3 regions of the Streptomyces sp. NPDC058457 genome follow, and region 3 is predicted to be linked to each of the others. Evidence: riboswitches for the same ligand, from Rfam matches in the RefSeq annotation. Region 3 holds a riboswitch; each other region holds the start of a gene.

Region 1 (7,461 bases), on a different contig from region 3:
CTGGGCGGTGCTCATGTCCATGGGAGGCACACCCGGGAACGCCCCGGCGCCCGAGCCGCCCGGGGTCATGATGCGGAAGCCGCTGGTGTCCGCCGGAGTCGGAGCCGCGGCCTGGGCAGGGGCGGGGGCGGGGCCCGCGTCCATCGGAGGCGTACCAGGGAAGCCGCCGGTGCCCGAGCCGCCCGGGGTCATGACGCGGAAGCCGGTCGGGTCCGCCGGGGGTGTGGCACGGCTGGCGCCGGTACCGCCCGGGGTCATGATGCGGAACGTACCGGTGTCGGTCGCGGACACGATCGGGATGCCGCCCGTCTCGGTCACCGCGGGGATCGCGCGGGTGGCGGCGAGGGCGTCGGCCCGGAAGGAGCCGCTGTCGGTCCGCTGGCTCGGTATGCCGACGGCGGGAGCCGCCGCCCACTGCTGCGCCGCGGCCTGGGCCTCGGGTGTGGGCCACGGGGTCTGTGCGGTCGGCACGGGCTGGGCTGCCGGGGCCGGTTCGAGCGCGGCCACCGCGCGCTGCTCCAGCCTCGGGCGCTGCGGCTCGCGGACGACCTCGATGTCGGTCTGCGCGGACGGACCCGCGGTCAGCTCCAGCCGGGCCGGGCCGGAGCCCTCCAACTGGCCGAGCAGGTCGGCGGCCATGGCGCTGACGGGCCGCCGCGGACCGGGCCGGGCGGGTTGCCGGTCGGAGGGGAGTGCGGCCGGGACGCTCGGCCCCAGCTTCGAACGGGCGCCCTCGAACCACTCCCGGGCGATGTTGTCGAGGCCCGGGTCGTCGCGACGGGACCGCTTGAACAGCGGGACACCGCGGGAGCGCGAACCCCCGCTCATCGCGCGCGTGGCGTTGTAGTTCCCGGTGGCGTTCTCGGCCTGGTCGTAGAGGCTGTCGATCCGCTGTCGAACCTCGTCACGGCTCTCGGGCGCCATTGAGGGGTCGTGCTCCTTCCGTACTCCGCCTACCGAGTTAGCTGTCGGGTTCGGGCGGTGAAGTCCGGAAGGCATGCCCTACGGCCGCCGTCCTCACGGACGTTCGGCCGATTCACCCCAGTGGTTCGGTTGGGTCCCCGGTTCCGGATACGCCCCTGGGAGGCGCCGGATTCGGCGGAGGCCGCGCGGCCCGACGGGATTCGCCGGGGGGAGCCGAGCGGCTTGCCCGTCAACTTAGCCAACTTGTGTCACTCGTGTGAAGGTTGAAGTGCGTAATGTCCGATACGTATTTGTGATGTTCGTCTTAGCGTTCGGAACTCGACCGCACGGGACGGCATTTCGCGCGCATCCATTGCTTTCTCTGGGTCACCGGGGCGTTGCCGTCGGTCGCGTCGCCCTGTTCCGGAACTGTTCCGGAACACGCGCTTTCTGTGAGGTCGCCGTGAATTCGTGGGTCTGTTGAACACAGTGGCGCCGCGGCCCGTATAAGGCCGGGGATTTCCATGTCCGGCCGACCACGAGACGCAGGGGAACGACCTTGAGACGCAACAGGCGCAGACGCCCGACCGGCGCACAACGCGCGACCTTCGCAGCGGTCGCCCTGATGCTCGGCGGCGGAGGACTGGTCGCGGTGAACGTCTATGCCTCGGCCACCGAGGGCGGCGGGGACCAGCAGGCCCAGGTCGCCACCGGCCAGGTGCTGTCCGCGCCCACCATCTACTGCCCCGACGTCGGCGGCCGGCTGACGGCGGTACCCGACGGGGCGCGGGCCGACGTCGACAACGAACTCGCCCAGCTGGACCAGCAGATCGTGGCGGCCTACCAGCAACTCACGGAGTCCGCCGCGGCGATCGAGCAGAACCCCGGCCTCGCCGACCAGACGATCATGAACCCGCTGAAGGAGAAGCGGTCCGAGTCGCTCCAGCGCATCGCCGACGCCATCGGCCGTGAGGGCGACCGCCCGCAGGGCCTGGACGACCTCGCCGCCTGCACCCTGCGCTCCTCCAACCAGGGCGACGGGCAGTCCGCGGCCCCCCAGGGCAGTGCCACGCCGAGCCAGAGCGGGCAGGGCAGTGCCGCGCCGAGTCAGGGCACCGGCGCCGGCGGCCAGGGCGGCAACGGCCCGGTCGCCGCCGACTACGCGGACATCACCTCGGTGCAGCCCAATGCCAACACCCCGGCCGAACAGTCCGGCGGCTCCACCGGCACCTTCTCCTCCAGCTGCGGCGTCAACGCGAACGGCCTGTTCAACTCCGACAACGTGATCGTCGCGCCCGGTGTCTCCAACGGCGCCCACCACTTCCACGACTACATCGGCAACCAGTCCAACAACGCCTTCGCCAGCGACCAGGACCTGGCGAACGCCGCCACCAGCTGCGCGGACCAGGGCGACAAATCCACGTACTACTGGCCCGTGCTGCGGCTGCAGAACGGCAAGGAGGAGCGGGACGCCGACAAGCCGGGCGGCGGCACCGAGGGCAACGCCGGACAGATCGTCACGGCCAAGGAGGTCACGCTGACCTTCGAGGGCAACCCGACCTCCAAGGTCACCGAGATGCCGCGGCTGCTGCGCATCATCACCGGTGACGCCAAGGCGTTCGTCAACGGCCCGGCCAACGCCAACGCCTCCTGGAGCTGTACCGGTTACGAGGACCGGCAGCTCAAGGACAAGTACCCGCTCTGCCCCTCGGGCAGTGACGTCGTGCGCACGTTCAGGTTCCAGAGCTGCTGGGACGGCCGGAACATCGACAGCGCCAACCACCGCACCCATGTGGCCTTCGAAGCCCCCGACGGCAGCTGCCCGGCCGGATTCCAGGCCATCCCGCAGCTGGTGCAGCGCATCGTCTACGCCGTGGACGCGCCGAGCCTCCAGGACGGCGGCCGCACGGTCCCGCTGTTCGCGGTGGACTCGTTCCCCGAGCAGCTGCACAAGCCGGTCACCGACCACGGCGACTTCATCAACGTCTTCGACGAGAGCCTGATGCGGAAGATGGTCGACTGCATCAACTCCGGCCGCAAGTGCGGTGCGGGGGCCGACGAGCAGCCGCCGGCCGAGAGTGCGGAGCCGTCCGAGCGGAGCGACACCGCGAGCCCGGTCGCCCCGCCGGCCGAGACGCAGAGCGCGGAGCCGTCCGAGCCGGTGACCGAGCAGCCGTCGTCCGAGCCCCCGGCCGACACCCCGGTCACCGAGACCGCCCCCGCCTCGGACAGCGCCTCCACCCCCGCCGCCGGCGGCACCGAGCTGCCGAGGGTCTACGCGACCGCGTCGCCGAAGAAGACGTCGACCACGAAGTCGTCGGGCGGCGGCGTCATCAGCAAGCCGACGCAGCGGCCCGACACCGAGGCGCCGACCACTGCTGCCGCCGCCACGCCGACCGACACCGCGGTCGCCGCCCCGGCCGGTCAGGAGACCCCGGCCACCGGCTCCCAGACCGAGCCCCAGGCGGTCCAGGGCGGTCTCGCCGAGACCGGCGCCCACCTGTGGCCCGCGGTCTTCGGCGGGCTGCTGCTGGCCTCCGGGGGCGCGCTGCTGTGGCGCACCCGGCGCAACTCGGTCTGACCCTTCTCGAACGCCGCGCGCGGCGCGTCCCGGGCGGGCTCGAACGCGCGGAGCATCTCATCGTGCTCCGCGCTGTCGGGCCCGCCCGGGTGCATGTCGACGGGGCTCTCGGGCGAATGTGCGTCCACGGGACCGCTGTTGACTGCGCGTCACATTACTGAACCGTAACCTGACGGCTGCTACCGCCGGTAAGGCATTTCTCGTTACCGTCGGGTAAACCGCACCCGCCCCGTCGGCCGCTCCGGGGACGTCCTCCGCACCTCCCACGTCCAGCACGTCCAGGAGGTTCCCCATGCCTGCCCGCGTTCGCCTGCTGGCCACCGCCCTCGCCGCTGCCGCCTGCCTCTGCCTCCAGACCCTGCAGGCCACGGCCTCCCAGGCGGAGGTCTCCAGGGGTGTCACCATCCCCGCCTTCTACGACCCGCCGGCCCCCCTGCCCACGGCCGACGGCGCCCTCGTCCGCAGCGAACCCCTCCCGCTGGCCCTGAGCCTGCCGAGCCTGCCCGGCCCGCTGCCGGGCAGCGCGACCCGGCTGATGTACAAGTCCACCGACTCGGCGGGCGACCCCGTCGCCGTCACCGGCGCCTACATCGAGCCCACCGCACCCTGGCTCGGCCCCGGCGCCCGCCCGCTGGTCGCGCTGGCCCCCGGCACCATGGGACAGGGCGACCAGTGCGCCGCCTCCATGGGCCTGCAGTACCCACTGGTCCTCAACGGCCAGACGGTGTCCGTCGGTTACGAGGACCTGTCGATCTACCGGCTGCTGGCCGAGGGCGTCGCGGTCGTCGTCACCGACTACGTCGGGCTCGGCGCCACGGACCGGCTCCACACCTACGTCAACCGGCTCGACGGCGCCCACGCCGTCCTGGACGCCGTACGCGCCGCCCGGAACCTCCCCGGCGCCTCGGTCACCGCCGCCTCGCGGGTGGGCCTGTTCGGCTACAGCCAGGGCGGCGGCGCGGCCGCCGCGGCCGCCGAGCTCCAGCCCGCCTACGCCCCGGACATCACCCTCTCCGGCACCTACGCGGGGGCCCCGCCCGCCGAACTCACCGCCGTCACCGCGGCCATCGACGGCAGCGACCTGGCCGGCGCCCTCGGCTGGGCGGTCAACGGCTTCGTCCAGGCCGACCCGGCGCTCGGACCGATCGTCGACGCCCACCTCGGCGCGGCGGGCCGGGCCGCCCTCGCCGACCTGTCCACGATGTGCGTCGGGGACGCGCTCCTCGCCTACGGCTCCGTACACAGCTCCGCCTGGACGAACGACGGCAGCTCCATCTCCGAGGTCGTCGCCGAGGAGCCCGCCCTCCAGACCTTCCTCGACGAACAGCGCATCGGCAGGACCGCGCCGACGAGCCCGGTCCGGCTGGCCACCGGCGTCAGCGACGACCTCGTCCCGCACGCGCAGGCGCGGCGGCTCGCGGTGAACTGGTGCGACGAGGGCGCGAACGTCACCTACGTGCCGGTCCTCCTGCCGGACGCGGGCCGCGCCCTGCTGAACCACCTCGAACCCCTCCTCACCGACCAGGGCGACGCAATCGCCTGGCTCACGGCCCGGCTGTCCGGCGTACCGGCCGTCTCCAACTGCTGGAGCATGCCCGTACAGCCCTGAGCGCCGCCCGCAGCCGTTTGCCGTCGGCGGGCACCGCACGGCAGGGTGCCGGTGTGCCCACCTTGCTGATCGTCCATCACACGCCCTCACCGCACTGCCAAGCCATGTTCGAGGCCGTGGTCTCCGGGGCGACCACCCCGGAGATCGAGGGCGTGCGGGTCGTACGGCGGGCGGCGCTGTCCGCCACCGCCGCCGACGTGCTCGCGGCCGACGGATACCTCCTCGGCACCCCGGCCAACCTCGGCTACCTCTCCGGAGCCCTGAAGCACTTCTTCGACCAGATCTACTACCCCTGCCTGGACGAGACGCGCGGCCGCCCCTTCGGCGCCTATGTGCACGGCGGCAACGACGTCACGGGCGCCCTGCGCGCCCTCGACTCCATCACCACCGGCCTCGGCTGGCGCCGGGCGGCCGAACCGGTCACGGTGACCGGTGAGCCCGGCAAGGCCGACATCGAGGCGTGCTGGGAACTGGGCGCGACGGTCGCCGCCGGCCTCGCCGCCGACGCCTGACCTGTCTCCGGGGGCGGGTCACCCGGACGGACGAAGGTGCGGGCGCCGGATCCAGGGCACACGATGGGACCAGGCCATGTCGTCGATCCCAGGGAGCGTCGGATGGCAGCGCATCGCCGTGCCTCCGGGCCGCCCGCGAAGGAGATGCTGCGGGACCGCGCCCGTGACGTGGTGGCCGTCGCCGAGGGTATCCGCGAGGTCTCCGCGCGGACCAGCTCCGTCCTGTTCTCCCCGGCGCTGACGGGTTCCGCGCGCCGCCGCCCGCGCACCGGCCTGGCCGCCCGCTGGGCGCTGCTGCGGACGCTCACCAACAAGCAGGGCCTCGGCGGCTCGGCGATCGTCGCGCCGGACGGCGTCGGACATCTGCTCGGCGCGGCGGGGGAGGCGCTGGGCCGGGAGAGCCTGGCCGCGCAGGTGGCGGTCAGCTCGCTGCGGCTCAGGATCGCCGCCGTACTCCTGGACCACCCCGAGTTCGGGCACGACCCGGGCATACGACGGCTGACGGACGCCGTCACCGCCGACCACGACCCGGAGGCCGTCCGCGCGCTGCGGGCCCTCTTCAAGGACCAGGGGGCCCAGCGCTCCCTGTCCGCGCTCGCCCCGATCCTGGCCGAACTCCTCGCCGTCCGGGGCCTGCTGGACGAGGACCCGCTGAGCGACGAGACCGCCTGGGCACTGGCCGCGGGCCGGGAGCTGACCGCCGTCCCGGGCGGGGGCCTCGACGCCGCCCGGCTCTCCGCCCCGGGCCGGGGCGAGGGCGCCGCCCAGGTCGTCGAACTGTCCGCCCAGGAGGCCCGGTCCATCGCCACCGAGGGCTCCTTCCTCGGCTTCCTGCGCAACATCGACGTGCTCGCCGGCGACGGCCGCGTCCTCGTCCAGGAGGTACGCGGCCCCGACGGCGTGCTCCGGTACGTCGTCCAGGCGCCCGGCACGGCCCCCGGCCGCCCCCGCGACGACTCCCCGCAGGACTTCGCCGGCGCCTGGCGCAACCTGTTCCTGACCGACTCGCCGTACACCCGCTCGATCCTGCTGGCGATCCGTGACCACGGCATCCCGCGCGGCGCCGACCTCGCGCTGATCGGGCACGGCGAGGGCGGGACCGCGCTGCTGAACCTCGCACAGGACGACGAGTTCTGCCGCGCCTACCGGGTCACCCACGTGGTCGCCGTCGGCGCGCGGGCCGACGACCGCAGACCAGCCGACCCGCGCACCTGGGTCGCCGGCATCACCAACCGGCACGACATCGTCCCGGTCCTGGACGGCCCCGGCGCCCCGCACCCCAACCGGTACCGGGTCGACTACTCCGGCCCTACCCGCGAGTTCCCGCTCTGCCACCTGCTCCGCGTCTACATCGACCACCTGGAGACGGTGATCCCGCAGGCCCGGGCGGACGTCGACCGGGCCCTCGACCCCTACCGGGGCCCGGTGGAACGCACCCGCGTCTACCGGCTCAGGGACCGCGCCCGCCCACCGGAGGGCTATCCCTTCCTGGCGGTCCCCACCACCAGCCTCGCCACCTCGGCGGGTCCGGTCGAGGTGCCGGTGCGCTACTACGACTCCTCGGCCGCGCACCTGTGCTTCCCGGTCGACACGGACGTGGCCCGCAGCCTGCTGCCCGACGTCGCCTGGCTGGTCCCCGCCCGGCTCGGCCGCCGTGCCCTGGCCGTGCTCTCCCTCTACGAGCACCGCTGCACCACCATCGGCCCCTACACCGAGCTGGGCCTCTCGGTGCTGGTCGACGACCTGTGGCGGCCGCACGCGTACGACCTCGCGGCGGACCTGCTGCGCCGCGCCGACCTGCGCCGCACCGGACGGTACGTGGTCGCGCTCGCCGTCGGCACGGAGGAGGCGCGGGC
Region 2 (7,461 bases), on a different contig from region 3:
CGCCGCTGATCGTCGACGAGACGGACGTGGACCGCTTCGTGGACGCCTTCACGGACGTCATGGACGACGCCCACAGCGGAGGCGGCCTGATGTGGGACTTCGGCAGGACACTGATCAAGCAGGCGGTGGCCAACCGCTAGCTTTTTGTCTCTGAGGCAAGAAAATTGCCGTAGGGGCAAAACTGCGGCTGAATGGAGGCATGAGCTCCTCCGAGAAAGAGCATACGGGCGGGCCGGTGGGCGACCTGCCCGCCGTCGCCCCGCAGCTGCGCTCCCTGCGTCGCCGCGCCGGTGTCACCCTGGAGGCCGCGGCCCGGGACGCGGGGCTGTCGCCCGCCCATCTCTCCCGGCTGGAGACCGGGCAGCGGCAGCCTTCGCTGCCGATGCTGCTCACGCTCGCGCGTGTCTACGGTACGACGGTCTCGGAGCTGCTGGGCGAGACCGTCGCCGACCGGGACGCGATCGTGCGCGCCGGCGACATGGAACCGACCCACGCCGGCGGCTGGACGTACTGGCAAACCGGGGCCTCCGGCCGCGGGATGCAGGCGCTGCGCGTCCGGGTGCCGTACGGCTCCCAGGGCGACATCGTGCGGGTGCATCCCGGCGAGGAGTGGCTGTACGTCCTGCGCGGCCGGCTCCGGCTGCGTCTGGGTGACACCACCCATGTGCTCGCGCCCGGCGACAGCGCGCACTTCGACTCGCTGACCCCGCACCGCCTGGCCGCCGAGGACCCGGACGGGGTCGAGCTCCTGTTCGTCCACACCCTGCTGCAGAGTCCCACGGCCGCGCTGTGCCTGGGCCCGATCACCGGAGAGCTGCCATGACCGACATGGAGGAGAAGTTCCCCCGGGCCCTGTGGGTCCGGCTGATCATCTACATCGCCCTCGGGCACGTCCTGGCGGCGTTCCTCTTCCTGCTGTTCTCCCTCGGCGCGAAGGGCTGAGCCTCAGTCGAGCAGGCGTTCGCGCAGCCGCTCCCGGGTCTCCGGGGCCACCTTCAGACCCTGCTCCAGGTAGGTGTCGACGTCGCCCCACGTCTCGTCGATGCTCTCGAAGGCCGCCGCGAGGTACTCCGCGCGGGCGTCGAAGAGCGGGCTCAGCAGCTCCATCACCTCGGGGCTGTACACGCTCTCCCCGCTTCCGCTGCGCCGCACCTTGTAACGGCGGTGCTTGGCGTTGGACTCCAGGTAGTCGGAGAGGATCGCGTCCCGCTCCACGCCCACCGCGAGCAGCGTCACGGCTATGGAGATGCCCGCCCGGTCCTTGCCGGCCGCGCAGTGCATCAGCGCCGGGACGCTGTCCTCGGCGATCGAGTGCAGCACGCGGGAGTGCTCGTCGGTGCGCTCCTTGACGATCGTGCGGTAGGAGTTGACCATCCGGGCCGCGGCCTTGCCGTCCCCCAGGAGCCCCCGCAGCTGCTCGATGTCACCCTCGCGGACCATCGTCCAGAACTCGGCGCCGTGCGCCGGGTCGGTCAGCGGCAGGTTCACGTTCCGCGTGCCGGGCAGCTCGACGTCCGGGCCCTCCAGCTTCTGGTCGGCCGCGTTGCGGAAGTCGAAGATCGTGTGCAGGCCGAGCGAGGCGAGGAACTCCGCGTCCTGCTCGGTCGCGTGCGCCAGGTGCCCGCTGCGGAACAGCACGCCCGGCCGCACCCGCCGCCCGTCCACGGTCGGCAGGCCGCCCACGTCACGGAAGTTACGCACCCCGGCCAGCTCGGGCTCGGTGGACGGGACCTGCTGCGTCACGGGGGGCTCCTCCCGGTCGGCCCCGTCGGCGCTGCTCGTCGACGGGCACTGGACCGACCATACGACATCGGTTTCCACGGGCAATGAGTTGTCCACAGGCATCGTCTCCAGGGCCCGTGGCCCTTGATTCCGGGGCCCACAGCCCTTGATGATGTTGGTGCTTGAGCGGATCTGTTGGCAGCTGTGTGAGGTTTGAGGTTTCTCGATGGTGGACATCGCCGAAAACGGTCGTACCTGGCTCCTGTCGGGCCCCGGCAGCAGCTATGCGCTGCATCTCACGGAGGCCGACGAACTGCTCCACCTGCACTGGGGCGCCAGAATCCAGCTTGCGGACGCCGAGGAGCTCAGCACCCGGGCGCTGCCCGGCTACTGGCCCTTCGAGTCCCCGCTCGACGGCCGGGAGGAGTACCCCGTCGAGGGCGGGCCCCGGTTCGTCCGCCCCGCCCTGTCCGTGCGCACCGAGGAGCGGCGCGGCACCGAGTGGGCCTTCGAGGCCTACGAGACGGAGACCGGCGCGGACGGCGACGAGCTGCGGCTGCGCTTCCGGGACGACGCGATCCTCATCACCCTGCACTACCGGATGCGCGGCGACGTCGTGGAGCGCCGGGTGACCGTCGGCAACGAGGGGCACGCGCGCGTGGAGCTGCTCCGCGCCGACCCCGCCGCCTGGACGCTCCCCGACCGCGAGGGCTGGCGGCTCTCCCAGCTGCACGGCCGCTGGGCCGCCGAGTCCCGCCTCACCAGCGGCCCCCTCACCTACGGCGAGAAGGTCATCGGCAGCCGCCGCGGCCACACCGGCCACCAGCACCTGCCCTGGGTCGCCCTCGACACCGACGCCACCGAGGAGCGCGGCGAGGTCTGGGGCTGTGCGCTCGGCTGGTCCGGCTCCTGGCGGATCGCCGTCGCCCAACTCCCGGACGCGCGCGTGCAGATCACCGGCGGCGCCGGCTACGACGACTCCGGCCTGCTGATGCTGGCCGAGGGCGAGTCGTACACCAGCCCGGTCTTCGCGGGCCTGTGGACCGACGGCGGCTTCGGCGGGGCGAGCCGTGCCTGGCACGCCTACCAGCGGGCGTACATCATCCCGGACGCCGACCGGGACCGGCCCGTGCTGTTCAACTCCTGGGAGGCCACCACCTTCGACATCTCCGAGGAGCAGCAGGCCACCCTCGCCCGGCGGGCCGCGGCGATCGGCGTGGAGCTGTTCGTGGTCGACGACGGCTGGTTCGGCGCCCGCACCAGTGACCGCGCCGGCCTCGGCGACTGGACGCCCAACCCGGACCGCTTCCCCAAGGGCCTCAAGCCCCTCGCCGACTACGTGCACGCCCTCGGCATGCAGTTCGGCATCTGGGTCGAGCCCGAGATGGTGAACGCGGACAGCGACCTGTACCGCGCCCACCCCGACTGGGTGCAGTACCAGGAGGGACGAAAGCGGACGGAACTGCGCAACCAGCTCGTCCTCAACCTGGCCCGCGAGGACGTCCAGGAGTACCTCTGGGAGCAGCTCGACACCCTGCTGTCGAGCGCCCCGATCGACTACGTCAAGTGGGACTTCAACCGCTGCTTCACCGACGCGGGCTGGCCCGGCGAGCCCTACCCGCAGCGCCTGTGGGTCGACCACGTCCGCGGGCTGTACGCCCTTCTCGACCGGATCCGCGCGGCCCACCCGAACGTCGCCATCGAGTCCTGCTCCGGCGGTGGCGGGCGGATCGACCTCGGCATCATGAGCCGCACCGACGAGGTGTGGACCTCCGACAACACCGACCCGCTGGACCGGCTCGCCATCCAGCACGGCTTCAGCCAGATCCACCCCGCCCGGGTGATGTCCGCCTGGGTCACCGACAGTCCGAACCACCAGCTCAACGGCCGGGTCAGCAGTCTGCGTTTCCGCTTCATCAGCTCGATGGCCGGGGCGCTCGGGGTCGGCGGCGACCTCTCGCAGTGGACCGAGGAGGAGCTCGCCGAGGCCGGCCGCTGGGTGGAGCTCTACAAGGAGATCCGGCCCCTGGTGCAGCGCGGCGACCAGTTCCGGCTGCGGCCGCCCACCGGCGGGCTCAGCGCGGTGCAGTACACGCTCGGCGGCGAGACCGTCGTCCTCGCCTGGCTGCAGGCCCAGAGCTACGGCGAGCCGGCGCCGGCGCTGCGGCTGCAGGGCCTCGACCCCGCGGCGTCGTACGAATGCCGCGAAACGGGCGAAGTGTATCGGGGTGCCGTCCTGTTGCACCACGGGCTGCACACCGGACTGAAGGGTGACCTGGATGCGTCGGTCATCCGACTCCGCCGGATCTGACGCATCTGCCCGAATTGGCGCCTTCATTACAACTCGCTCTGGAATGAGGTGACGTGGCGTGACGTGCGTGAGGAGCGTCATATTCGTGACCGTCCGTCGCGCGTCATGCTCACGTAATTCCGGTGCTTTGCGAGAAGGTTGGAAAACTGAATAGACAGGAATTCACGGAGGGTGACCGGGATTTCCGGTAACGGATCAAGTGAAAACCGGACAGGCGGAACCGGCCGCTTGTCCGGGTGCGTCTTACTCGCTTACGTTCGCCACACTTCCGGACGGAACGCCGAATCCTGCCGCCGGCCGGAGTCCCCACACACTCACCCGTGCCCGGCAGGAGCGGGGGACCCACCAGGTATGACCGCCTGTTCCGGTTCCCGGGACGGCTAGGGGTGTAGCCGCGTGACGGAGCGTGGCCGGGCAGCTCCAGCCCGAACCCGACAGCTCACCTCGCAGGCGTCGGAGAGGAATGCGCCATGCCCGCGAAGGGTAAGCACCGCCGCCCCAAGCCCCAGCGTTTCACCCGCTCGATGGCCGTCGCCGGAACCGGTGGCGCCGCGCTGGCTCTGCCGCTCATGGGGGCCACCGGCGCCCACGCGGCCACCTCGCAGTCCGTTTCCGAAAAGGCCATGCAGTCGCTTCCGGCGGCCGAGAAGACCGCGGTGAAGGAGACGGCCGCGAAGAATTCCGCCGCGCATTCCGCGCACCGCGTCTACACCGTGGTGCCCGGCGACTACCTCTCGAAGATCGCCCGCGAGCACCACGTCCGCGGCGGCTGGCACCGGCTCTACGCCGAGAACCGGGAGGCCGTCGGCGACAACCCCTCGCTGATCCACCCCGGCCTCAGGCTCACGCTCGGCGGCCGTCACGCCGCGACGACGGACACCGCGGACTCCGGCTCCCGTTACGAGGCACCGTCGAACCCGCAGTCGTCCACCTCGTCATCGGCCTCCTCCTCGGACGGCTCGGACGGCTCGGCGACGACCGCGTCCGGATTCACCCTGCCGGTCACCGGTGCCACCGTCGGCACCGGCTACCACGTCGCCGGCAGCATGTGGTCCAGCGGCTACCACACGGGCGTCGACTTCGTCGTCCCGACCGGCACCCCGGTGAAGGCCGTCGGCGCGGGCACGGTCGTCACGGCGGGCTGGGGCGGCGCCTACGGCAACCAGGTCGTCATCCGGCTCGCCGACGGCTACTACGCGCAGTACGGCCACCTCTCCGCCCTCTCCGTCTCGGTCGGCCAGACCGTGACGGCGGGTCAGCAGATCGGCCTCTCCGGCGCCACCGGCAACGTCACCGGCCCGCACCTCCACTTCGAGATCCGTACCACCCCCGACTACGGCTCGGACGTGGACCCGGTCGCCTACCTCCGCTGGAAGGGCCTCGCCGTCGGCTGACCCGGCACCCGCACCGGTCCGACACGCACGTCGAATGCCGGGCCCGGATCACCGGGCCCGGCATTCGGCGTTGGACGATCGACACGTCAACGCCCCTGATCGGAGCCTTATTCCAGGCTTGGCAAAGTATTTAAAAGTGTCTTATCTCACCGAACGTCAACCCCTTATTACGGTCGCGTAGGTCACAGCCGAAGGTGAATCATGGTCCGATGTGGGAGACGATTCGAAGAGTGACAATGCATCAGTGATCGGGTCGTACGCGGCGGTGGGGGACAGCTTCACCGAGGGCGTCGGCGACCCCGGCCCCGACGGGGCGTTCGTCGGCTGGGCCGACCGGTTCGCGGTACTGCTGTCGGACCGCCGGCCCGAGGGCGACTTCGAGTACACCAACCTAGCCGTGCGCGGGAAACTGCTCGACCAGATCGTGGCGGACCAGGTGCCGCAGGCCCTGGCACTCGCCCCGGATCTGGTCTCCTTCTGCGCGGGCGGCAACGACATCATCCGCCCCGGCACCGACCCCGACGAGGTGGCCGAGCGGTTCGAGCGGGCCGTGGCCCAACTGACCGAGGCCATCGGCACGGTGCTGGTGACCACCGGGTTCGACACCCGGGGCGTGCCCGTCCTCAAGCACATGCGCGGCAAGATCGCCACGTACAACGGGCACGTCAGGGCCATCGCCGACCGGTACGGCTGCCCGGTCCTGGACCTGTGGTCCCTGAAGACCGTGCAGGACCGGCGGGCCTGGGACGACGACCGCCTGCACCTCTCGCCCGAGGGGCACACGCGCGTGGCCCTGCGCGCCGGCCAGGCGCTCGGCGTCGACGTGCCGGCCGACCCGGACCAGCCCTGGCCGCCGCTGCCGCCCCGCGGCACCCTGGAGGTCCGCCGCGACGACGTGCACTGGGCCCGTGAGTACCTGGTCCCCTGGATAGGGCGCCGACTGCGCGGCGAGTCGTCAGGCGACCACGTGACGGCCAAGGGGGCGCTCTCCCCGGACGACATCAAGATGCGGATCGCTTCCGTGGCTTGAGACGGCACGGGCAGGTAAGGGGTGGCCTCACGGCGGGCCGCCCCTTACTTCTCCTCCGGCAGCCCCAGTTCGCGCGCCAGGGCCTCGTCGACCCACTCCTGCGCCCGGGAGCGGGGCACGGCACCCGGGTACGACGTCAGTTGGACGGCGAGCCCGTCGAGCAGGGCCGTCAGCCGCAGCGCCGCCGCCGCGGGGTCGGGGCACCGGAACTCGCCCGCGGCCACCCCTTCGGCGATGACCTCGGCGATCGCCGCCTTCCACCGCTGGTCCAGGCCCTTGGTGACGTCCCGCAGCGCGGGTTCCCGCAACGCCACCGCCCAGCCCTCGATCCACAGCCGCCAGCCCTTCGCCTGCCCCGTCGGCGCATACCAGCGCACCGCCGCCCGCAACCGGCGCAGCGCCGACGTACGGCGGCCCAGCAGCTTGCGCAGATGCGTCAGGTCGTCCTCGGCGGCGTAGGTGAAGGCGGCCGCGACCAGCTTCTCCTTCGTCGAGAAGTGGTACAGCACCAGCGCGTTGCTCACGCCGAGGGTCGAGGCGACATCGGCGATCCGCACCGCCGCCACGCCCCGCATCTCGATCTGCTCGATGGCGGCCCGCAGCAGCTCCTCCCGCCGCTCGGCCACACTCAACCGCACTCTCGCCACGCGGTCACCCTAATCGGTTGTCGCACTGCCCGCGTCGGCGTCCCGGGGCGGCGGCAGCCGCGCGACCGTCACAGGGGCAGCCGCATGATCGTCAGGTCCAGCCAGCGGCCGAACTTGGTGCCCACCTCCCGGACCGTCCCGACGTGCTCGAAGCCGAACCGGTCGTGCAGCCGGATCGACGCGGCGTTCCCGGCCTCGATACCGGCGATCATCACGTGGTGGCCGGCCTCGCGTGCCGTGGCGACGAGGGGGCCCAGCAGCGCGGAGCCGATGCCGAGCCCGTGCCTGCCCTCGCGGACGTAGACGGAGTTCTCCACCGTGTGCCGGTAGCCGTCCAGCGCGCGCCACGGGCCGTAG
Region 3 (7,461 bases):
CGAAGACCCGGGACTGCGCGTTGGTGCGGTAGAAGACGGCGACATCGCCCGCCTTCGCCTCGCCCGCGTCCGTCAGACGGTCTATCTCCTCGGCGACGAACTGCGCCTCGTCGTGCTCGGTGTCGGCGACGTAGCCGGTGATCTGCGCGCCCGCACCCGCGTTGGTCCACAGGTTCTTCGGGCGGCGGGACTCGTTGCGCTCGATGACCGCGTTGGCCGCGCTCAGAATCGTCTGTGTGGAGCGGTAGTTCTGTTCGAGGAGGATCGTCGTCGCGTTCGGGTAGTCCTCCTCGAACTGGAGGATGTTGCGGATCGTCGCGCCCCGGAAGGCGTAGATCGACTGGTCGGCGTCGCCGACGACGCAGAGCTCGGCGGGCGGCAGGTCGTGCTCGCCGGGCGGGGTGTCCGCACCGTGCGCGCCGGTGCCGACCAGCTCGCGCACCAGGGCGTACTGGGCGTGGTTGGTGTCCTGGTACTCGTCGACCAGGACGTGCCGGAAGCGGCGGCGGTAGTGCTCGGCGACGTCCGGGAAGGCGCGCAGCAGGTTGACCGTCGTCATGATCAGGTCGTCGAAGTCGAGGGCGTTCGCCTCGCGCAGCCGCGACTGGTACATGGCGTAGGCCTGGGCGAGGGTCTTCTCGAAGCCATCGGTCGCCTGAACGGCGAAGTCCTCCTCGTCGATCAGCTCGTTCTTGAGGTTGCTGATCTTGGCGCTGAAGGACTTGGGCGGGTAGCGCTTGGGGTCCAGGTCCAGGTCCCGGCAGACCAGGGCCATCAGGCGCTTGGAGTCGGCCGCGTCGTAGATCGAGAAGGAGGAGGTGAAGCCGAGCTTCTTGCTCTCCCTGCGGAGGATCCGCACGCACGCGCTGTGGAACGTCATCACCCACATCGCGTTGGCGCGCGGGCCGACGAGGTGCTCGACCCGCTCCTTCATCTCGCCCGCGGCCTTGTTGGTGAAGGTGATCGCGAGGATCTGGCCCGGGTGCACCTGGCGGGCGCCGAGCAGGTGGGCGATGCGGTGGGTGAGTACCCGGGTCTTGCCGGAACCGGCGCCGGCCACGATGAGCAGCGGGGAGCCGGCGTGCACGACGGCCGCCCGCTGGTTCTCGTTCAGCCCGTCCAGGAGGGCGGCCGGGTCCGGGGCCGGGCGGGCGGCGCCGTCGCGGTAGTAGGCGTCCCGGTCCGGGGGCACGTCGAACTTCCCGCCGAACAGATCGTCCGGAATCGACTCCGGAGCGTGCTCGTCCTCGGGCGGCGGCGGAGGTTCCTCGTCATGGCCGCGGGGGGCCTGGAGGCTCGCCAGGAAGCTGTCGTCAAAGAGGCTGCTCATCGCTCTCCGAGTCTAGGGCGCCCCACCGACAACCGGCCGCCACCCCGAAAACTCGCCCGGGTGACCGAACGGATCCGCTACGTCACGGCAGGCCGGCGCACGCCGCTGACCCGCGAGCGCCCACCGCGAACCACTGGCACCCTTCCAGGCAAGTCACCCATAACATCCCAAATGACCCTGCCTGAACGAGTCCCGACAACAAGGTCACGAAAATGTATCGGGCATATCGCACATCAACCTTCACAGAGGCCACACGAGTTGGTTAGCGTGCCGGGCAGGCCGTACGACCTCCACCGGCGAACATCGCCGGGCCGCACGGCCTCCGCCGAGTCCGGGGCGCCGCCGCGCATCCGGAGCCGGGGACCCACACCGATCCCGGGGTGAATCGGTCCCGACTCCCCTCAGGGGAGCGGACCGTAGGGCAACCCTTCCGAACCACCCGCCCGAACCCGACAGCTAACTCGGTAGGCGGAACACTGGAAGGAGTCGCCTCAGTTGGCGTCGCACCGCAAGTCCCGGCCGTCAGGAACGCGCGCGGCTGGCATACGCACTCCCGCGCTGGCCACCGCCGCCCTCACCTCCGTGGCCCTGTTCTCCCAGACGGCCGAGGCCGCACCCCCCGCGGACGGCAAGCCGAGCCTGGAGGAGGTGGAGAAGAAGGTCGACGCCCTCTACCGGCAGGCCGAGTCGGCGACCGAGAAGTACAACGCGGCCAAGGAGCGCACCGGCACGCAGCGCAAGCAGGTCGACACCCTGCTCGACGACGTCGCCGAGCGCACGGACCGGCTGAACAAGGCGCGTGAGGAGCTGGGTTCGTTCGCCGCGGCCCAGTACCGGACCGGGGCCGACGCCCCCGACACGGCGACCTTCCTGCTCGCGGACACTCCGCAGGACTACTTCGACCAGACGCAGCTGATGAGCCGGCTGACCTCGCGCCAGAAGGGCGCGGTCGACGACTACGTCACACAGCAGTCCGCGACCATGAAGAAGCGCCAGGAGGCCGCCCGGAGCCTCGAAACGCTCACCGAGACGCAGGACGAACTCAAAACCGCCAAGACCACCGTCCAGACGAAGCTGGCCTCCGCGCGAGAGCTGCTGTCGCAGCTGACGGCCGCGGAGAAGGCCCGGCTGGCGGCGATCGAGAAGCAACAGGAGGAAGCGGCGGCCCGCAAGGCGGCGGAGCTGGCGAAGCAGCAGGCCGCGGCCGCCGACCAGGAGGCCTCGTCGTCCTCGTCGCCCTCGACGTCCAGCGGCTCCTCCTCCGGCTCCTCCTCCGCCTACGCCACGAAGGCCGCCAAGGCGATCGCCTTCGCCCGCGCGCAGATCGGCAAGCCGTACGTGTGGGGTGCCACCGGCCCCGGCTCCTACGACTGCTCCGGGCTCTCCCAGGCCGCCTGGAAGGCCGCGGGCGTCTCCCTGCCGCGCACCACCTACGACCAGGTGAACGCCGGCACCACCGTCTCCCTCGCCGACGCCCGCCCCGGCGACCTGGTCTTCTTCTACGACGACGTCAGCCACGTCGGCATCTACATCGGCAACGGCATGATGATCCACGCCCCCAAGCCCGGCGCGTACGTCCGGGAGGAGTCGATCTACTACGGCGGTGAGTCGATCATCCACAGCGTGGTACGCCCGGCCTGATCCGTCGGGGGCGCCCACCACCCATCAGGCGCCCCCAGGCACTCCCCCCGCACCTGCTCTCACCTCAACGATCCGGGCGCCATCGCGCGCATCCGTCTCGCGCGCGCCCCGGCCGCTTCTGCACACCCGCTCTCACCCCACCGCCGCAAACACCACCCCGCGCATCCCCGTCCCCCCTCAAGCGCCCCTCAGTCGCTCCCCACGCCCTCTCACACCCGACCGACCCCGAGCGACGCGCGCTCGCGCCCCTGTCCCGCGACCGCGGGGTATTCGGGCCGCACACGCGCGTGGCCCGTTCGTGCCGCGGTCGGCCCTCCCTAGCATCAGCGGCATGTCCGGTATTTCCCCCCTCCGCGCCTGGTGGGCGCAGCGTCCGCCGGCGGCCGGGGCCGCCGTGATGGCCACCGGCATCATGTCGGTGGGGTTGCACCTTGCGGAGGCGGAGACCGTGTCCCGGGTGGCGCTGGTGGCGGCCTGTGTGATGTGGGCGGCGCTGGCCGCGGACTTCGTCGTACGGCTGGCGCTCGATCGCCGGCGGTGGGCGGCGGAGGCGCGGACGCCGGGCGCGCTCACCGCCGTGGCGGCGACGACGGTGCTGGGGACCCGGTTCTCGGCGCTCGGGTGGCAGACCCTCGCCGAGGCTCTGCTGGCGCTGTCGGCAGTGCTGTGGCCGCCGCTGCTGGTCCTCGTCGTGCGGCACTGGAAGCCGCGGATGCCCGGCGCGGTGTTCCTGGCCTGTGTGGCCACGCAGGGCCTGGCCGTACTGGGAGCGACGCTGGCGGCGGCCGTGACGACGGCGTGGCTCGCCCACCTCTCGCTGGCCCTCTTCTGGCTGGGGCTGGCGATGTACGGACTCGCCGTGCCCCGGTTCGAGTGGCGGCAGATCGCCGAGGGGCCCGGTGACCAGTGGGTGGCGGGCGGCGCGATCGCGATCTCCGCACTGGCCGGGGCGAGGCTGCTGGCCGCCGACAGCGCGCGGCTGTACCTGTGGAACGACGACGACCGAAGTGTCCTGCGCGCGGTGACGGCCTGGCTGACGGTGGCGGCCGGCGCGGCGGCGGCCGCCCGTACCGGCCTCAGGAAGGCCCGCTGAGGATGCCGAGGATCAGGTCCACAGGACGGCGATGAAGATGTTCGCCACCGTGAGCAGGCCCACCAGCCCGAAGGCGCCCTTCTCCACCTTCTCGTCGTCCCGTTTCACGTAGACGAGCCCGAGGATCACGATCAGCAGGGCGAGCTTCACGCCGATCTTGAAGGTGTTGACGTGGTGGTCGTCGGCCTCGTTGAGACCGACCAGGATCACGCCGGTCACGAGCATGGTGAACGCGCCGTGCAACATCCCGGGGACGAACCGGGCCGTGCCCTGGCCCATCGCCTTCATCTGGGTGAGGAAGCCGCCGAGAAGCGCGGCGATGCCGATGATGTGCAGGCCGACGAAGAGATGGATGAGTACGTCCATGACCCCGGAGCCTAATCAGGGCGGTACGGGGCGCCGGGCACCGGCCCCTCCCTCCGCGCCCGCCGCGCCGCATATATGCACCCCATAGCACCCCGCGTCCCCCGCCAGCCCCGGAACTGCCTCTTCGGTCATCCCGTCCCGAGAAGCCGACGGCTCCGGACCGGAATCCCGGTCATATACCGTCGGGTAACGATCCGGTCACGCCAATTCCGCGCATCGCGTTACCGAGCCGACACACGCGGGCCTAGCGTCCTCCCCCAGGTGACCGACTCCCCACCGCCGCCCGGGCCAGGGGCGGCAGTCGGACACCTCCGCCGAGAAGGTCCGGCGGCGGTCCGTTCCCCCTGTGCGGGCCGCCGCCGGACGCGCAATCCGCAGTCCCCCGCGGCCGTACGGGCGCTCCCCTGGCGTTCGGACGGGCGGGACTGCGGTCGTACGAAAGGACGGGACAGTCCAGGTGGCAGCGCACCGCAAGCCCCGACAGCGCTCGCTCAGCGGCAACACGGCCCGCACGGCCGCCACCCTCGCCCTGGCGGGCGCGGCCACCGCGACGGCTTTCGAAGGGACCGGAAACGCCGAGCCCCAACTGACACCGGCGCAGGTGAAGGCCAAGGTGGACCAGCTGTACCAGGAGGCCGAGGCGGCCACCCAGAAGTACGACGGAGCGAAGGACAAGGCCGATTCGGCCGAGCGGCGGCTGAAGTCGCTGCAGGACGAGACCGCCCGCGCGCAGGACAAGCTCAACTCCGCCCGGGACGCGCTCGGTTCGACAGCGGCCGCGCAGTACCGCGCCGGTGGCATCGATCCGGCCTGGCAGCTCGCGCTGTCCAGCGACCCCGACCGGTACCTGGACGACGCCGCGTTCGCCGAGCGGGTCGGCGACCGGCAGGCCGGGGCGGTGGCGCGGGTGCGCGGGCAGCTGCGGGAGGTCGAGCAGCTGCGTGGCGCGGCGCACGTGGAGCTGACCTCGCTGCGGTCCCGGCAGGCCGAGCTGAAGCGGCAGAAGACCGCCATCAACGGCAAGCTCGGCGAGGCCCGGCGGCTGCTGTCGCAGCTGTCGCCGGGGCAGCGGGCGGCGGTCGCGGCGGACGACGGCACCGGACGTGCCTCACGCTCGGCGTCGGACGCCCGCGCCCCCCTGACCGCCGGCAGCGTCGCCGCCCCCGACTCCCGTGCCGCTGCCGCCGTCGCATACGCCTACTCGAAGCTCGGCAGCCCCTACGTCTGGGGCGCGACCGGCCCCGACGCCTTCGACTGCTCGGGCCTCGCCCAGGCCGCCTACCGCTCCGCCGGCGTCTCCATCCCCCGCACCACCTACGCCCAGATCGACGCCGGCCGCCGCGTCTCCCGCTCCGAACTCCAGCCGGGCGACCTGGTGTTCTTCTACTCGGGCATCAGTCACGTCGGCATCTACATCGGCAACGGCCAGATGATCCACGCCCCCAATCCGTCGGCGCCGGTGCGGATCGCCCCGATCGACGAGATGCCGTTCGCGGGGGCCGCGCGGGTCGTGTGAGCCACTCGCCGGGCACCGTGCGGGTTGTGTGAGCCCCTCGCAGGGCACTGTGGACTCGTGGCGCCGGGCCGCCGCGGACCCGCCTCAGACCAGGCGGCGCGCCGTCGCCCAGCGGGTCAGCTCGTGCCGGTTCGACAGCTGCAGCTTCCGCAGGACCGCCGACACATGGGACTCGACCGTCTTGACAGAGATGAACAGCTGCTTGGCGATCTCCTTGTAGGCGTAGCCCCGCGCGATGAGACGCAGGACCTCGCGCTCGCGCTGGGTGAGGCGGTCGAGGTCCTCGTCGACCGGCGGGGCGTCGGTGGAGGCGAAGGCGTCCAGGACGAACCCCGCGAGCCGTGGCGAGAAGACGGCGTCGCCCTCCTGGACCCGGAAGATCGAGTCGACCAGGTCGGTGCCGGTGATCGTCTTGGTGACGTAGCCGCGGGCACCGCCCCGGATCACGCCGATCACGTCCTCGGCCGCGTCCGACACGGACAGTGCGAGGAAGCGCACCGGCTGCTCGGCGTCCGCCATCAACGGGGCGCACCGGCGCAGCACCTCGACCCCGCCGCCGCCCGGCAGGTGCACGTCGAGGAGGACCACCTCGGGCCGGGTCGCGGTGATCACCGTGACCGCCTGGTCGACGTCGGCGGCCTCGCCGACCACCTCGACGCCGGTCTGCTCGGTCTGGCCGATCTCGGCCTGGACGCCCGTCCGGAACATCCGGTGGTCGTCGACGAGGACCACACGCACCCGACGCCCGGCCTTCTCCGCGCCTTCCACCGGTCCGTTCGCCGGGCCGTTCGCCTCGGTCGCGTCGCTCATGACGTCTTCTCCGCCCTCTCCATCTCCAGCTCGACCTCCGTGCCGCCGCCCGGCACGGACCGCAGCCGTGCGGTACCGCCGTGGCGCTCCATGCGGCCGATGACCGATTCTCTGACACCCATGCGGTCGGCGGGTATCGAGTCGAGGTCGAAGCCGGGACCACGGTCGCGGACGGACACGAAGACCGTCCTGCCCTCGACTTCGGCGTAGACCTGGACGGCGCCGCCCTCGCCACCGTACTTGGCCGCGTTGACCATCGCCTCGCGCGCGGCCTGCATCTGGGCACTCGTCCGCTCGTCGAGCGGGCAGTCCCCGACCACCACGACCTCGATGGGGACGCCGTGCTTGTCCTCCACCTCCGCCGCGCTGCGCCGGACCGCGTCGGCGAGGGTGGCGGGCTCGTCGGCCTCGTCCTTGCCGGTCCCCTCGGGTTTGTAGAGCCAGGTGCGCAGGTCGCGCTCCTGGGCACGGGCGAGGCGGCGCACCTCGCCCGCGTTCTCCGCGTTGCGCTGGATCAGGGTGAGGGTGTGCAGCACGGAGTCGTGGACATGGGCGGCGACCTCGGCGCGCTCCTGGGCGCGGATGCGCATCAGCCGCTCCTCGGAGAGGTCCTGGGTCATCCGCACGAGATACGGACCGGCGAGCAGCGTGATGCCGACAAGCACGGCAAGGGCCGCCTGGAGCACCGCGCCGATGTGCGCGGCG

Evidence for each region. Region 3 has a riboswitch for cyclic di-AMP ahead of ACFWPS_RS10775 (NlpC/P60 family protein). Riboswitches for the same ligand answer to the same signal wherever they lie in the genome.
Region 1: it holds a riboswitch for cyclic di-AMP, as region 3 does, so the genes downstream of both, ACFWPS_RS24095 (hypothetical protein) here and ACFWPS_RS10775 (NlpC/P60 family protein) in region 3, are expected to answer to the same signal.
Region 2: it holds a riboswitch for cyclic di-AMP, as region 3 does, so the genes downstream of both, ACFWPS_RS08460 (peptidoglycan DD-metalloendopeptidase family protein) here and ACFWPS_RS10775 (NlpC/P60 family protein) in region 3, are expected to answer to the same signal.

What each region holds. Positions count from the first base shown of each region.
Region 1 is NZ_JBHXLU010000030.1:102,143-109,603, reverse strand. Features, by position in the region: partial or broken gene ACFWPS_RS24095 (hypothetical protein) at 1-924, opposite strand, end outside; cyclic di-AMP (ydaO/yuaA leader) riboswitch at 935-1,111, opposite strand; gene ACFWPS_RS24090 (DUF1996 domain-containing protein) at 1,529-3,484, shown strand; gene ACFWPS_RS24085 (lipase family protein) at 3,777-5,093, shown strand; gene ACFWPS_RS24080 (flavodoxin family protein) at 5,147-5,605, shown strand; gene ACFWPS_RS24075 (hypothetical protein) at 5,708-7,461, shown strand, end outside.
Region 2 is NZ_JBHXLU010000007.1:105,920-113,380, forward strand. Features, by position in the region: gene ACFWPS_RS08435 (aspartate aminotransferase family protein) at 1-140, shown strand, start outside; gene ACFWPS_RS08440 (helix-turn-helix domain-containing protein) at 200-823, shown strand; gene ACFWPS_RS08445 (DUF6126 family protein) at 820-942, shown strand; gene ACFWPS_RS08450 (tyrosine-protein phosphatase) at 946-1,743, opposite strand; gene ACFWPS_RS08455 (alpha-galactosidase) at 1,949-4,033, shown strand; cyclic di-AMP (ydaO/yuaA leader) riboswitch at 4,339-4,499, shown strand; gene ACFWPS_RS08460 (peptidoglycan DD-metalloendopeptidase family protein) at 4,504-5,427, shown strand; gene ACFWPS_RS08465 (SGNH/GDSL hydrolase family protein) at 5,672-6,457, shown strand; gene ACFWPS_RS08470 (TetR/AcrR family transcriptional regulator) at 6,502-7,104, opposite strand; gene ACFWPS_RS08475 (GNAT family N-acetyltransferase) at 7,173-7,461, opposite strand, start outside.
Region 3 is NZ_JBHXLU010000009.1:158,484-165,944, forward strand. Features, by position in the region: gene pcrA (DNA helicase PcrA) at 1-1,330, opposite strand, end outside; cyclic di-AMP (ydaO/yuaA leader) riboswitch at 1,644-1,818, shown strand; gene ACFWPS_RS10775 (NlpC/P60 family protein) at 1,826-2,971, shown strand; partial or broken gene ACFWPS_RS10780 (hypothetical protein) at 3,303-4,013, shown strand; gene ACFWPS_RS10785 (hypothetical protein) at 4,077-4,430, opposite strand; gene ACFWPS_RS10790 (NlpC/P60 family protein) at 4,888-5,946, shown strand; gene ACFWPS_RS10795 (LuxR C-terminal-related transcriptional regulator) at 6,031-6,756, opposite strand; gene ACFWPS_RS10800 (PspC domain-containing protein) at 6,753-7,461, opposite strand, start outside.